One region of the Paenibacillus sanfengchensis genome, then DNA from elsewhere that is predicted to be linked to it. Evidence: a T-box and tRNA genes for the amino acid it is inferred to sense, from the RefSeq annotation. Region 1 holds a T-box; the other holds one or more tRNA genes.
The links. A T-box is a leader RNA that pairs with one kind of tRNA and senses whether it is charged. The one in region 1 lies ahead of pheS (phenylalanine--tRNA ligase subunit alpha), so its partner is inferred to be a tRNA-Phe.

Region 1 (7,623 bases):
CTTCGGGCTTCGTCGGATAAAGACAAGGCCGTTGAATTTTATGATAAATTGACGACCCCGGAAGTCAGTTTCGAGAAGAAATAATACAGATGTTTTCCCACCCGAACCCGGCGTATATGCCGGGTTTTTCTTTGGAAACCTTTTATGTTATTTCGTGTTTGGCGCAGGCAGGAAAAGGTCGTTTTTTGTTGAATTGTACTAGTGATTATAGCTTCAAAGATACTTACCTCCGGGGGTTGAACATATCATGGGAATCAGAACAGAGGAGAAGGTAACCGTTATCCAAGGAGTGATCGGTCTGGGGGTCATGCTGGCGGCATTGACAACGTTCGCCGGAATACGGGCGAATCCGTCCTCCATGGAGGCGTTGAAAACGGTGCAATTGCTGTCGGGTCTGATTTGCGGTGCGATTTCCTTTGCGATCTTCACTCAAGGCTGGATCCTATTTACCGACAAATTATCGAGGCAGCGGCTGTATTCGGCGGTGCTTTTCTTTCTATTGGGTGCTCTCGATATGCTGTATACCGCTGGGATCGGCCAAATCCGGTTGTTCGGCCTGGAAACGGGCCAGGGCTTGACCGCAGCTTTTTTGATAATCGCCAATGCGGTGTGCTCGATCGGAATGCTGGTTATTTTCTCGCTACCCGACCGGCAAATTTCGGGCAAACATAAACTGTTCGTATTTATGGGAACCGCGTTGGTTAGCGCGGCCGGAGTTGTTTTGCTCTATACATATCAAAAGTACCTGCCCGCATCATGGATGGAATCGCATCACCGAATCCCCGGAAAAATCGCTTTGTGTATTGCCATACTGGGCCTTTACGCGGCCGCGATCACCGCGATCTTGTACCGTTACCGCAAGGAACGGCCGCCGGCGGCGATGATGGTCATTCGGGCGTTGATGTTTATGATGATGAGCTTCCCTCCGCTGGTGTTCGGCAACCCGGCCGGGATTGGTTTCATGCCTGCCATCGGAAGCGGGTATCTGGTAATCTCTTATTATTTCGTGCTAAAAGGGGTCTACCATCTGACGATTGACGAGCCTTTTCGCGGACAGCAGGCCGTGGAAGCGCGGATGCAGCATATGGCCTACCATGATGATCTGACGGGACTGCCGAATCTTAGACAGTTGAAAGAGATGCTTGCTGTGTTGCTCGATTCGGATAAAAAACAGGAACCCGTCCGGGCCGGAGTGGCCGTCATCAACATCAACCGTTTCAAGGCCATTAACGATTCCTTGGGCTATAGTGCCGGAGATCAACTCCTCACGGAACTGGGAGTTCGGTTAAAGGGGTTGTGCCTTCCCGGCGAAGAAGTATTCCGCATGGGAGAGGATGAGTTTGCGGTTCTTTTTTCAGTGCCGACCGGATCGTCCGGGTTTGAAAAGAGAGCGGAGCAGATGCTGGAATCGGTAAATCCCTCGGTCCGGATCGATGACACGGAATTTCATATCTCGCTCAGCATGGGAATATCGCTGTTTCCGGAAGACTGCCAGTCCGTCGATCAGCTGATTCAATATGCCGATATGGCCGTGCACCATGCCAAGGAGCATGATCTCGTCTTTATTCGGTATACGGAGACGATGAAGAAACGGACCCAAGCGAAGGTTGAACTGGAGAATGATATGCGAAAAGCCCTGCTTCGGAGTGAGTTTTTTCTGGAATATCAGCCTCAATTCAGCTTGCAGACAGGGAGAATGGTCGGAATGGAGGCGCTGGTCCGCTGGAATCATCCGAAACGCGGTCTGATTTCGCCTGGCGAGTTTATTCCGCTGGCCGAAGAATCGGGCCTGATCGTCCCGCTGGGGGAGTGGGTGCTCAGAACCGCTTGCCGGGATACGAAAAATTGGCAAACCCAAGGCTACGAGCCGGTATGCGTATCGGTCAACCTGTCGATGCGTCAATTCCGGCAGTATAATCTGGCCGACAAGGTGGATGCGATTTTGCGGGAAGTCGGCCTGGACCCCGACTATTTGGAACTGGAAGTGACGGAGAGCATGACCTTCGATATCGAGACGGCATTAAGCCAATTGCAGAGCTTGAAACGTCTGGGGGTACATATCAGTATCGACGATTTCGGTACGGGGTACAGCTCGCTCAATTATTTAAAAAGTTTGCCGATCGACCGGCTTAAGATCGACCGCTCCTTTGTAAAGGAAGTGATGCTCGACGGCAATGATGCCGCGATCGTTTCCACCATTACTACGATGGCCCACCACCTCAAGCTAAGGGTGACGGCGGAAGGGGTCGAGAATGAAGCGCAGCTGAAATTTTTGCGGGAACAAAACTGCCATGAAGGACAGGGGTATTTGTTCAGTCGGCCGGTGCCCGCTCCCGTGCTGGAAAGCCAGTTCCTTAGCCGGTTGGTCGGCTAAGGAACTGTTTTTGGCTTATTGCAAAAAAAACACTTGCATCCGATTTTACAAAGTGTTAATATATATTTTGTCTTCACGAACGGGTTGACCTGTGACGAAGCTTTCGGGACGTAGCTCAGCTTGGTAGAGCACCTGGTTTGGGACCAGGGGGTCGCATGTTCGAATCGTGTCGTCCCGACCATTAAAGTCATATTTATATGCGGGTGTAGTTCAATGGTAGAACTCCAGCCTTCCAAGCTGGTAGCGTGGGTTCGATTCCCATCACCCGCTTTGCAATTAAACCCTTGATTTACAAGGGTTTTTTGTTTGCCTTTTTTTCGACGTCTTTAAGCGTATGGGGCAGATTGCGGGGCAATTTGATCTGTTTTGGAGCAGGTCCGTCTTTGGCGAAAACTTTATATGAGGAAAGAAAAGATAAGGCCCCGCCGGCATAAAACTGGTGGGGCCTTACACGCGTGTAAAATGTTTGTTGAAAAGACTGGAAGTTTGAACGCCGGGCCAATGGTTAATTATGTTCTGAACTCAATCTACATCAGGAGGTAATCGACATGGCAAAAAACAAAATTGTTGGTGTTTTTGCATCCGAGCGGGATGCGTCCAAGGCGATTCTGGACTTGCAGGGATTGGGGTACAAACCGGAGGATATTTCAGTCATCGGAAAAAATAAAGGGGACATTCATGACATTCACGAAGAAACGGGAACCAAAGCGCCGGAAGGAATCGCGGCCGGCGCGGCGACGGGCGGCTTACTTGGCGGTGTTGCCGGACTTCTGGCGGGCCTCGGAGCGTTGGCCATTCCGGGCATCGGCCCGATCGTGGCGGCGGGCCCGATCGCCGCGACGTTGACCGGGGCCGCTGTCGGCGCCGGTACCGGCGGATTGGTCGGCGGTCTGGTCGGGCTCGGCATTCCGGAGGAAGAAGCCGAGGAATATGATGCCTTTGTTAAGCACGGCAGAATTCTGGTGTTGGTCGATGCGGATGAGGTCCAGGAGACATGGGTTTACGGCATTTTCCGTAACCATCATTCCTTGAATGCCCATAATTACCGGGACGTCAAACCGACGGAAACACGAGAACCTGCGGGCACCTTCTACCAGGAGATGGCCACGTTGGAACGGACTCCGGAGCCGCTGGCGGAGGACGGCAGGGTCGAGCGGCGCATGCCGCTGCGCGAGGAGCAGTTCGACATTTCCAAGCACCGTGAGCGTGCGGGAGAAGTGAATTTGCGCAAGGAAGTAGTGGAGGAGCAGCAAACGATCGACGTGCCTGTAAGCCGGGAAGAGGTCGTGATCGAGAAAAAGGTGGTCCCCGAAACGGCGGGCGAAGCGATGGGTGAAGGACCGATAGGGACCGGCGAGACGATCCGCATCCCGGTTTCGGAGGAGCGCGTAGAGGTCACAAAACGGCCGGTGGTCACGGGCGAGGTAGAGGTTCATAAGCGCGAGGTGCAAGACACGGAGCAGGTCCGGGATACCTTGAAACGGGAAGAAGCCCGGTTGGACCGGAACGGGAATCCGAGAGTGACCGGGGATACGGAACTGGACTAATCTAAAAAGACGGAAGGACGGCCCAGGGGGCCGTCCATTCATCATTTATGCGCCGTCGCCGCCGGATATGATCTGCTTAACCCGTCCGACCTGGCCATCTTGAAGCCGGACCTTGATCCCGTGGGGGTGATTGGGGGAATTGGTCAAAATATCCTTCACGACGCCCCGTGTGAGCCGGCCTGTTGACTGGTCTTTTTTTAGGACAATGTCCACGGTGATCCCCGGTGTAATGTTTTTGCGTAAATTACCGTTCATAAAGTTTGCTCCTTAGATCCATAATGTTATAACCTTCTCGAAGTACGCGCTTCCTGTCTACGATACCATAGGCCGGGCCGGAATCCAAAGCGGGGCCATCGGCTTGCCATAAGCGCTAACTTTGCATATAATAGCAGTTAAGTCAAAAAACAAATGCGATGATGGAGAAGAGTAGGCAGAAGCCTCCTTACAGGGAGGAGACGTCGTGGATTGAGAACGTCTCTACGGAAACAGGCTGCCGAAGTTCGCTCCGGAGCAGTTCCTTGAACCCGCGGAAGCGTGAATTCGGCTTCGTATGCGTGCATTAGGGGAAACCGGCCGCGACCCGTTACGTCGATGAAAGTGAGAGTCTATATTCCCAGGCTAAGTTCCGCTCGTTTAAACAGCGGGAAATGTCGGTGCGGACGAGGCTCTAACAAGGGTGGTACCACGGTCTTTTCGTCCCTTTTCGGGAGAAAAGGCTTTTTTGTTTTTCCGTGATGAATCCATCATTTATACAGCTTAAGGAGGATTTGCCGATGAAAGAACGTTTGGAAGCACTCAAGCTTGAGGCGCTGGAGGAGCTCGGCCGGACGGCCGATGCGGGGCAGTTGAATGACCTGCGCGTCAAATATTTGGGTAAAAAAGGGGCCTTGACGGAAATTTTGCGCGGCATGGGCGCGCTTAGTGCGGAGGAACGCCCGGTGATCGGACAGGTTGCCAATGAGGTGCGCGGAGCGATCGAGTCGCTGATCGACACGAAGCAGCAGGAATTCCAGCGCCAGGAAACCGAGCGCCGGCTCGCCGCCGAAAAGGTCGATGTGACTTTACCCGGCCGGCCGATGAAACAGGGGGCGGTGCATCCGCTGAACCAGGTGATTCAGGAGATCGAAGATATTTTTATCGGGATGGGGTACCGGATCGCGGAGGGGCCTGAGGTCGAAACCGATTATTACAACTTTGAGGCGTTGAATCTGCCGAAAAATCATCCGGCCCGGGACATGCAGGATTCCTTTTACCTGACGGAGGAACTGCTGATGCGTACGCAGACCTCCCCGGTGCAGGCCCGCACCATGGAAGCGATGGAAGGAGAAGTGCCGATCAAGGTCATCTGTCCGGGGCGCGTTTTCCGCCGCGACGACGACGATGCCACGCACTCCTTCCAGTTTCATCAAATCGAAGGCCTGGTCATAGGCAAAAGAATCCGGATGAGCGATTTGAAGGGGACACTTCTGGAATTCACCCGTAAAATGTTCGGCGCAAATACGGAAATCCGCCTTCGCCCGAGCTTCTTTCCTTTTACCGAGCCTAGCGTAGAGGTGGACGTCACTTGCGTGAAATGCGCGGGAAGCGGCTGCAGGGTTTGCAAAAATTCCGGCTGGCTGGAGATTCTGGGCAGTGGGATGGTGCATCCGCGCGTGCTGGAGATGGGCGGTTACGATCCGGAAATCTACAGCGGCTTTGCGTTCGGCATGGGCGTCGAGCGGATTGCGATGCTGAAATACGGCGTTGACGACATCCGTCATTTCTACAATAATGATCTGCGCTTCCTGCAGCAGTTCGCCAGAATCTAGCCTCACGGAGAAGGAAGGAGAAAGAATATGAAAGTATCCGCCGAATGGTTGTCACAATATGTATCTTTGGATCAGGTCGATGTGCTGGAACTGGCTGAGAAAATCACCCGTTCCGGCATCGAGATCGACTCGGTCGAAAACCGCAATAACGGAGTCTCCCAGGTGGTGGTCGGCTTCGTCAAGAGCAAGGAGAAGCATCCCGATGCTGACAAACTGAATGTTTGTCTTGTGGATGCCGGGACCGGCGAGGAGCTGCAAATTGTTTGCGGCGCGAAAAATGTGGCGGCCGGTCAAAAGGTGCCCGTCGCCCTGGTGGGAGCGAAGCTTCCCGGCGGCCTGGAAATCAAAAAGGCGAAGCTGTGGGGCGTCCCTTCGCAGGGAATGATCTGTTCGGCCAAGGAGCTCGGCCTCAACGAAAAGTTGTTGCCGAAGGAGCAGCAGGAAGGGATTCTGGTGCTGCCGGAAGACAGTGAAGTCGGTACGCCGATTACGAAACTGCTGCAGTTGGACGACCAGGTCCTCGACTTCGATTTGACGCCGAACCGTTCGGATTGTCTCAGCATGCTTGGCGCCGCTTATGAAGTCGCCGCGATCCTGGGCCGGGACATCCGTCTCCCGGAACCGGAACAAGAGCTGGCGGAAACCGCCGAGCCGGCCAGCGGCAAAGTTTCCGTGAGGAACGCATCCCCGGAGCTGTGCAGCCGATATGCGGTGCGTTATATCTCCAACGTGACGATCGGGACTTCTCCGCTGTGGCTGCAAAACCGGCTGATGGCCGCGGGCATTCGCCCGATCAACAATATCGTCGACATCACCAATTATGTGATGTTGGAATACGGCCAGCCGCTGCATGCCTTCGATGCCGACAAGATTGCCGGAGGCGCGATCGGGGTGCGCACCGCGAAGGCGGGAGAAACCTTGGTGACTCTGGACGGGCAGGAACGCCGGCTGGAGCCGGGAGCCCTGCTGATCGTGGACGGGGAGGACCGGCCGGTCGGGCTGGCTGGCGTCATGGGCGGACTCGATTCCGAAGTGACGGAGAATACGCGGAATATTATCCTGGAATCCGCGAAATTCGACGGGTCCATTGTACGGAAAACCTCGCGTCAATTGGGGCTGCGCTCCGAAGCCTCGCAGCGCTTTGAGAAGGAAGTGGATCCGGCCCGGGTGCTTCCGGCTCTTGACCGTGCTGCCGCCTTTATGGCCCGCTTGGCCGGCGGCCAAGTGCTGCAAGGCGTGGTGCAATCCGTCGTTTCCGAGGAGCGGGACCGGGTCATCTCCCTTTCCCTGGATAAATTGAACGAATATTTGGGAACGGAAATTTCTACGTTGGAAACGAAGGCCCTATTGAGCCGCTTGAATTTTGCTTTCGCCGAAACGTCGGAGCAAGTGCTGGAAGTCAGCGTACCGACCCGCCGCGGCGATATTACCCGCGACGTCGATTTGATCGAAGAAGTGGCCCGTTTGTACGGCTACGATAATATTCCGACAACGGTCATTGAAGGGCCGACGACGGCAGGCGGATACACGAAACCGCAAGCGCTGCGCCGTGCGGTCCGCAGTATGCTGGTGCATGGCGGATGGCAGGAAACCATGGGGTACTCTTTCATCCGGGAAGGCGCCTCCCGCAAATTCCCCGAGCTTGGCGAAGGCGGATTCGAAGTCAAGCTGGCCATGCCTATGAGCGAGGACCGCAGTGTGCTGCGGAGCAGCCTGCTGCCGGGATTGATCGATATGGCGCAGTATAACCGGAACCGCAAGCAGGAGGATCTCGCCCTGTTCGAGATCGGAACCGTATTCCAAGGCACCGATCCCTCTATGACCGCCCAGCCCCGCGAAGTATCCGTGCTCGGTCTGCTGCTGACCGGAAGCCGCGGCGTAAAACGCTGGAATA
Region 2 (7,623 bases), on a different contig from region 1:
GGCTGAACAAGCCGATCTGAGCACTTGAGGAGACTAAAACGCAAAGCACGTTTCGTATCCAGTTTTCAGGTGATCAACCTGAAATGAATTATATTCCCTGATAGCTCAGTTGGTAGAGCACTCGACTGTTAATCGAGTTGTCACAGGTTCGAGTCCTGTTCGGGGAGCCATATGGAGAGGTGTCCGAGTTGGCCGAAGGAGCACGATTGGAAATCGTGTAGGCGTCACAAGCGTCTCGAGGGTTCGAATCCCTCTCTCTCCGCCATAATTATTCTAGCAATTGTAACATGGCCCGTTGGTCAAGGGGTTAAGACACCTCCCTTTCACGGAGGTAACAGGGGTTCGAATCCCCTACGGGTCACCATTTAACAAAAGACTTGATCTTATAAAGCTAAGTATGTTATAATAAGATTTGTGTTTCCCATGGAGGCTTAGCTCAGCTGGGAGAGCATCTGCCTTACAAGCAGAGGGTCGGGGGTTCGATCCCCTCAGCCTCCACCATATAATCTAATTTTTTACTGACGCGGGGTGGAGCAGCCCGGTAGCTCGTCGGGCTCATAACCCGAAGGCCGCAGGTTCAAATCCTGCCCCCGCAATTATCCCATCATTGGGATGCATTTCTAGTGTGGAGCCGTGGTGTAGAGGCCTAACATGCCTGCCTGTCACGCAGGAGACCGCGGGTTCGAATCCCGTCGGCTCCGCCATTTATTTTTTCGAAGGAAACTGTTCCTGTTATCGCCGCTGAATTACTATCGGCGTAGGTGGAAAGGTTTCGCAATCTTTTCAATACGGCTCGGTAGCTCAGTCGGTAGAGCAGAGGACTGAAAATCCTCGTGTCGGCGGTTCGATTCCGTCCCGAGCCACCATTGACAATTAAATGAAATAATTGCCGGTGTAGCTCAATTGGTAGAGCAACTGACTTGTAATCAGTAGGTTGGGGGTTCAAGTCCTCTCGCCGGCACCACGTGGAGGCTTAGCGAAGTGGCCAAACGCAGCAGACTGTAAATCTGTTCTCTGACGAGTTCGGTGGTTCGAATCCATCAGCCTCCACCAGTTATAAAGGGGCATAGTTTAAAGGTAGAACAAAGGTCTCCAAAACCTTTGGTGTGGGTTCAATTCCTGCTGCCCCTGCCAGCTTCAAGAATTAAATATTTTATATGGCGGTCGTGGCGAAGGGGTTAACGCACCGGATTGTGGCTCCGGCATTCGTGGGTTCAAGTCCCATCGATCGCCCCATTTTTATCTAAAAAAACTTGTTGGGGATTAGCCAAGCGGTAAGGCAACGGACTTTGACTCCGTCATCCATAGGTTCGAATCCTATATCCCCAGCCATTTAAGCGGACGTGGCTCAGCGGTAGAGCATCGCCTTGCCAAGGCGAGGGTCGCGGGTTCGATTCCCGTCGTCCGCTCCATTTTTATATATGGCGCCATAGCCAAGTGGTAAGGCACAGCTCTGCAAAAGCTTTATCCCCAGTTCGAATCTGGGTGGCGCCTCCATTTCTTTAATAAGCGGGAGTGGCGGAATCGGCAGACGCACAGGACTTAAAATCCTGCGGTAGGTGACTACCGTACCAGTTCAAGTCTGGTCTTCCGCACTTTTGATTGAGTGCCCTTAGCTCAGCTGGATAGAGCGTTTGACTACGAATCAAAAGGTCAGGAGTTCGAATCTCTTAGGGCACGCCATTATAATTGTATATTATGTTTATAATATGCCGGTGTGGCGGAATTGGCAGACGCGCGCGACTCAAAATCGTGAGGGAAACCGTGGGGGTTCGAGTCCCTTCACCGGCATTGCAGAAGAGTTCATGAAATTGTGTAAAATTTCATGAACTCTTTTTATATTTTATGGAAACTACTTCAAAGTTCCGCTCCGCATTTCAAGCAGTAAGGCCTCTACATTCTTTTTATTCCCCTTTACGGAAAGTCCAGTGGGACCCCATTTAGGATTACGCTTTCCTTCCTTATTCTTTGCAGTTTAAAACCATGTAAAAATAATTCAATCTTTGTCCAACAAGCAGAAACTTGTGCTTCTTTTTACAAAAAGTGAGCGAAATAGAGGGCAATGTCATCAAGTTTAGGTGTAAGCCAAAAAATGAAGAACAGGAGCAGGTTATCGTATAGATAGCCCGCTCTTTTTTAGTAGAAAAATGAAAATAGAAATTGACCATGTGGGGCGAAGCCCTTGAAAAAAGAGGAGATTACGGCCCATGAATGACTACGCGAAGGTGCTGAAAGAAACGAAACGGATAAGTCCCGGATCACGGAGGTGAGATCCAACAGGTCGGAAAAGCAGCATAAGACGAATAAACCAATGAAAAGCGACTCCAGAATTTCGTCTTATCTAATTAGTTGATATTGATAATCATTATCAATTGTGCTAAAATGGTTTTGTTTATTACTAAACAAAAAAGCAACCTATTCCTGACACTAGATTTGGTATGCAACGACTACAAAAGAGGGGAGATTGGGCAATTGGAGTTTAAACGTCATCTTTACGAGCGGTATTTAAAAATACTGCATCTGAATGAGTTGTATACTGAGCATGAAATTAACATGTTTCGGCAACAAGCCAGAAAGCACCAGATTGATATGCTTTCTAACAATATTACTAGTGTACACGTTATTGATTGCATTGGTGATTATGAACCAATAAATCATACCAGAATTGTGGGGAAAATGGATTTATCCAAAGCAAGCATTACTAATATTTGTTCAAAGCTGCTGGAAACGGGCTTTATTATGAGAAGTCAGCTGAACAACAATCGTAAGGAGATTTATTTTAGCTTAACGGATAAGGGAAGACACGTTTATCATTTGCATAAAAAGCTGCATCAAGAAAAAGAAGAGGGTTTCTACCGATTTATTGAATCCTATTCAGAGGCTGAGTTACAGACTATCGGAAAATTTATGAATGATTTGTTGGTGCGTGCCGAAGAACACTACGGAAGGGAAGTATGGGAGAATGACGACCTTAAAGATTGAGGAATTAAGAAGCAAGATTGAAGGGAAAGAAATTTTAAAAGGGCTCACATTGGAGATTCATGGCGGAGAGATTCATGCGATTATGGGACCTAATGGGACGGGAAAAAGTACGTTGGCTTCGGCCTTAATGGGCCATCCCAAATATGAGGTTACGGACGGCAAGGTGACATTGGACAATGAGGATCTTCTGGAGATGGAAGTGGATGAGCGTGCCCGGGCGGGCTTGTTTCTCGCGATGCAATACCCTAGTGAAATTGCCGGCGTAACGAACTCGGACTATCTCAGAAGTGCGATCAATGCACGGCGTGAAGAAGGCGAGGAGATATCCTTAATCCGTTTTATCCGTGAAATGGAGAACAAAATGAAAGGGCTGGAGATGAATCCGGAATTCGCGCATCGTTATTTGAATGAGGGATTTTCCGGCGGTGAAAAAAAGCGGAATGAGATTTTGCAAATGATGCTGCTTGAACCCAAGTTTGTGATTTTGGATGAAGTAGATTCCGGGCTTGATATTGATGCACTGCGTATTGTGGCTAATGGTGTAAATGAGATGCGCAGCCCGGATAGAGGCTTTTTAATCATCACGCACTATCAACGTCTGTTGAATTATATTACCCCGGATTTTGTGCATGTCATGATGCAGGGCCGGATTGTCAAATCTGGCGGTCCGGAGCTTGCCCACCGTTTGGAGGCAGAAGGGTACGATTGGGTGAAAGAGGAGCTTGGGATTACGGATGAGACGGTAGGCGAGGAAGTTTAAAAGCTGAAGAGGAGGAAAAGCAAGTGGGGATACAAGCAAAAATTTCAATGAATGCGAACGCTTTGCGCGCTTGGTCAAGTGCTAAGGATGAACCTCGTTGGCTGCTTGAACGCCGGATGCGGGCACTCGAGCTGGCAGGGACGCTGGAGCTGCCTAAAGTGGAGAAAATCAAACTTGAAAAATGGGATATCTACGAAGGAGGAGATTACAAAGCTGAGAATGCGTGGTCAGGTTTAGCAGATGCGCCGGAGGTTGTTCGAGGTTTGGTTGCTTCTCCAGTGAATGGCGGATTAATCGTTCAGTTCAATTCGGATGTAGTGTATACGGAATTGTCCAAGGGCTTAGCCGCCCAGGGAGTCATTTTAACGGACCTGCATACTGCGGCAAAAGAGCATGAGGCGTTGGTTCAACGTTATCTCTTTCAGGCAGTGAAGCCGGAAGAGCATAGTTTATCTGCTGCACACAGCGCCTTATGGAGTGGTGGCGTTTTTCTATATGTCCCGGACGGTGTCGAGGTTGAAGCGCCCATTCAAGCGATCTTTCTTAACGATACAAGTGGGGTGCGTTTTGCTCCTCACATCTTAATTGTGGCCGGGAGCAACAGCAAGCTCGTTTATGTGGATAATTGTGTATCCAGCGGGGATGATGTCAAGGTATTGCATAACGGTGTGGTGGAGGTTTTTGCGGGAGCGGGCTCAAAGGTACAAGTGGCTTCGGTTCATCAGCTTGCTGCAGCAACAACAGATTTCACCCAGCGGCGGGCGGTCGTTCTTGCGGATGGCGGTGTGGAATGGATTATTGGTGAGATGAACAATGGTTATAGCGCCAGCGATACGAAGACTTTGCTTCAAGGCAGCGGGTCGGTCTCCGACAGTAAGGTGATTGCGATTGGCACGGGCAATCAAAAATCGAGCTATACAACTCAAGCCCGGCATTTTGGCAGAAGCTCGGTGAGCCAGATGATTACGCGTGCAGTCATGCTTGAAGAAGCTACGGCCATTATCAATGGTATTACAAAGATTGAAAAAGGTGCAACCCATTGTGATGGTAAGCAAACAGAACGCGTGCTTATGTTAAGTCCTAAAGCGCGCGGCGATGCCAATCCGATCCTGCTGATCGATGAGGATGATGTAACCGCAGGTCATGCCGCATCCGTGGGGCAAGTAAATGCGGAACAAATCTATTATCTGATGTCGCGCGGGATATCACGGAGTGAAGCTGAATATCTTGTTATTTTCGGATTTCTCGCCCCTGTCATTTCAGAGATCCCGCTGGAGGGAGTTCGCAGCCGACTGCAAGATTTAGTGGAGAGCAAGCTCGACAGATCATAGCAAATCAAAATGAGTCTTGAGAGGTTAAAAGGAGTGATACTAATGGCTAAAAAAGCGCCGGATATGGGTGAATATAAATATGGGTTTCGCGACGAGCACCAGTCTATTTTTCAATCCGGAAAAGGCCTGACTGAAGAGATTGTCCAGGAAATTTCCCGAATCAAGGAAGAGCCGGAGTGGATGCTCGATTTTCGGCTGAAAGCTTTGAAACAATTCTACAAAATGCCGATGCCTCAATGGGGAGCGGATTTGGCCGGGCTAAATCTTGATGACATCCAATATTACGTTCGTCCTTCTGAAAAACAGGGGAAAACCTGGGAGGAAGTTCCTTCCGAGATCAAAGCAACCTTTGACAAGCTGGGGATTCCTGAAGCGGAGCAAAAGTTCCTGGCGGGCGTATCCGCTCAATACGAGTCGGAAGTCATCTATCACAGTATGCAGAAAGAACTGGAGGATCAGGGCGTTATTTTCCTTGATACGGATACTGCATTAAAGCAATACCCCGAAGTATTTAAGCAATATTTTGGAACGATTATCCCTCCCGCCGACAATAAATTTGCGGCGCTTAACAGTGCGGTTTGGTCAGGCGGCAGCTTTGTATACATTCCGAGGGGCGTTCAGTGTGAGGTTCCTATACAAGGGTATTTTCGTATTAATTCTGAAAATATGGGCCAATTCGAGCGGACATTAATTATTGCCGAAGAGGGTAGTTTTGTCCATTACGTTGAAGGATGCACAGCACCTATTTATAGTACCAGTTCTCTGCATAGCGGAGTTATTGAAATTATTTGCCGGAAAGATTCCCGTGTCCGTTACACGACAGTTCAGAATTGGGCTCCTAATATCTACAACTTGGTAACCCAAAGGGCTGTGGCCGAGGAAAACGCCACAATGGAATGGGTGGACGGCAACATCGGCTCCAAGGTAACGATGAAGTATCCGGCTGTAATATTGAAAGGACGGGGAGCAAAAGGGTCCATCTTGTCTATTGCTGTAGCCGGTAAAGATCAGCATCAGGATGCCGGCGCGAAGGTCATTCACCTTGCTCCCGAGACAACATCTACGATTATATCCAAATCCATCAGTAAACAGGGCGGCAAAGTAAACTACCGGGGGTTGTCCAGCTTCAGCCGCGATTCCGCAGGGTCCAAGTCCAATATTAAGTGTGATACGTTGATTTTGGACAATCTCTCAACATCAGACACAATTCCGTACAATGAAATTAAAAATGATCAGATTACTTTGGAGCACGAGGCAACAGTATCTAAGGTATCCGAGGAACAATTATTTTACTTAATGAGTCGCGGACTTACGGAGCAAGAGGCCACACAAATGATTGTAATGGGCTTTATTGAGCCGTTTACCAAAGAATTGCCGATGGAATATGCCGTTGAAATGAATCGGCTAATTCAATTTGAGATGGAAGGAAGCATCGGTTGATATATTAATTTAACAATCAAGCGTTTTACTTTTTAGGAGGCATGGGGTGTGTTTTAATGAAGAAAAATAACTCAGACATCTCAGAATTAGAGCAAATTACTCGAGAGAAAAAGAAAATTCAGTTTTATCTTAATATGCTCTTAGGACTGAGTGCAAGTTGTGGTGTGATGATACCTATAGTTCCAATTTATACGATTTTAATGGAACTTTCAGATCAAGAGGCCTCTCTAATTGAAAAGTCAAAGGATCAATCAGAACATTCAGAATGAAAAAAGCACGAATGGAATGTGGGTAAAACAATGAGAGGAGCTGGCATTATGGAGAATAACGGGATTTTGTTCGGCGAAGTATCGGAAGTACTTCTCAAACTACGTCCTTTCTTATTGCGTGACGGGGGAGATGCTGAATTGGTCGAGGTTGAGAACGGTATAGCCAAATTAAGATTTTTGGGAGCCTGCAACGGTTGCCCAAGTGCGACGATTACATTAAAGGCCGCCATTGAACGCGCAATCCTTGAGGAAATCGATGGTATTAAAGAGGTTGTACAAGTATTCTAAATTCCCTTTTTAACTGATGTGAACATAATTGCTGAATGCCAAATGAGTAAGCTTATTTAATTTTACGTTTGTCATTTTCCGAAGAAAGAGGATATAATAACGGGGATGCAAGAGATTTTAAAAGGAGCACGACAACATGGCTGAAAAAGATCATTCATACTGGATGGAACTCGCGATCCGGGAGGCGCATGAAAATGTGCTGAATGCCGAGGGAGGGCCTTTTGGCGCCATTGTGGTGAAAGACGGAAAAATTATCGGCACCGGCCGGAATTCGGTCACAAGTTTGAAGGACCCGACCGCGCATGCGGAAGTCCAGGCAATCCGGGAGGCGTGTCGTCACTTAAATGATTTTCAACTGAAGGGCTGCACTGTCTATACAAGCTGTGAGCCATGCCCGATGTGCATAGGCGCGATCTACTGGTCCCGTCCGGATGCCGTCTATTTCGCCGGTACTCAGGAGGAGGCCGCTCGGATCGGATTTGACGATCAGTTTATTTATGAGCAGATCGCTCAGCCGATGGAGAAGCGGTTCATCCCGATGCAGCAGGTTGCC

Region 2: it encodes a tRNA-Phe, which carries the amino acid that the T-box ahead of pheS (phenylalanine--tRNA ligase subunit alpha) is inferred to sense. The anticodon was not compared.

What each region holds. Positions count from the first base shown of each region.
Region 1 is NZ_JBAGJC010000003.1:174,545-182,167, reverse strand. Features, by position in the region: gene V4U84_RS07085 (aldolase catalytic domain-containing protein) at 1-84, shown strand, start outside; gene V4U84_RS07080 (putative bifunctional diguanylate cyclase/phosphodiesterase) at 248-2,374, shown strand; tRNA gene V4U84_RS07075 (tRNA-Pro) at 2,479-2,555, shown strand; tRNA gene V4U84_RS07070 (tRNA-Gly) at 2,574-2,644, shown strand; gene V4U84_RS07065 (YsnF/AvaK domain-containing protein) at 2,923-3,921, shown strand; gene V4U84_RS07060 (YwbE family protein) at 3,967-4,176, opposite strand; T-box leader at 4,326-4,625, shown strand; gene pheS (phenylalanine--tRNA ligase subunit alpha) at 4,695-5,729, shown strand; gene pheT (phenylalanine--tRNA ligase subunit beta) at 5,757-7,623, shown strand, end outside.
Region 2 is NZ_JBAGJC010000026.1:149-7,771, forward strand. Features, by position in the region: tRNA gene V4U84_RS26180 (tRNA-Asn) at 95-170, shown strand; tRNA gene V4U84_RS26185 (tRNA-Ser) at 174-265, shown strand; tRNA gene V4U84_RS26190 (tRNA-Glu) at 290-364, shown strand; tRNA gene V4U84_RS26195 (tRNA-Val) at 426-501, shown strand; tRNA gene V4U84_RS26200 (tRNA-Met) at 523-596, shown strand; tRNA gene V4U84_RS26205 (tRNA-Asp) at 628-704, shown strand; tRNA gene V4U84_RS26210 (tRNA-Phe) at 791-866, shown strand; tRNA gene V4U84_RS26215 (tRNA-Thr) at 889-964, shown strand; tRNA gene V4U84_RS26220 (tRNA-Tyr) at 968-1,053, shown strand; tRNA gene V4U84_RS26225 (tRNA-Trp) at 1,061-1,134, shown strand; tRNA gene V4U84_RS26230 (tRNA-His) at 1,161-1,236, shown strand; tRNA gene V4U84_RS26235 (tRNA-Gln) at 1,258-1,332, shown strand; tRNA gene V4U84_RS26240 (tRNA-Gly) at 1,338-1,412, shown strand; tRNA gene V4U84_RS26245 (tRNA-Cys) at 1,424-1,497, shown strand; tRNA gene V4U84_RS26250 (tRNA-Leu) at 1,510-1,595, shown strand; tRNA gene V4U84_RS26255 (tRNA-Arg) at 1,607-1,683, shown strand; tRNA gene V4U84_RS26260 (tRNA-Leu) at 1,712-1,791, shown strand; gene V4U84_RS26265 (MarR family transcriptional regulator) at 2,473-2,982, shown strand; gene sufC (Fe-S cluster assembly ATPase SufC) at 2,963-3,742, shown strand; gene sufD (Fe-S cluster assembly protein SufD) at 3,790-5,073, shown strand; gene sufB (Fe-S cluster assembly protein SufB) at 5,116-6,513, shown strand; gene V4U84_RS26285 (hypothetical protein) at 6,570-6,782, shown strand; gene V4U84_RS26290 (NifU family protein) at 6,831-7,070, shown strand; gene V4U84_RS26295 (nucleoside deaminase) at 7,207-7,623, shown strand, end outside.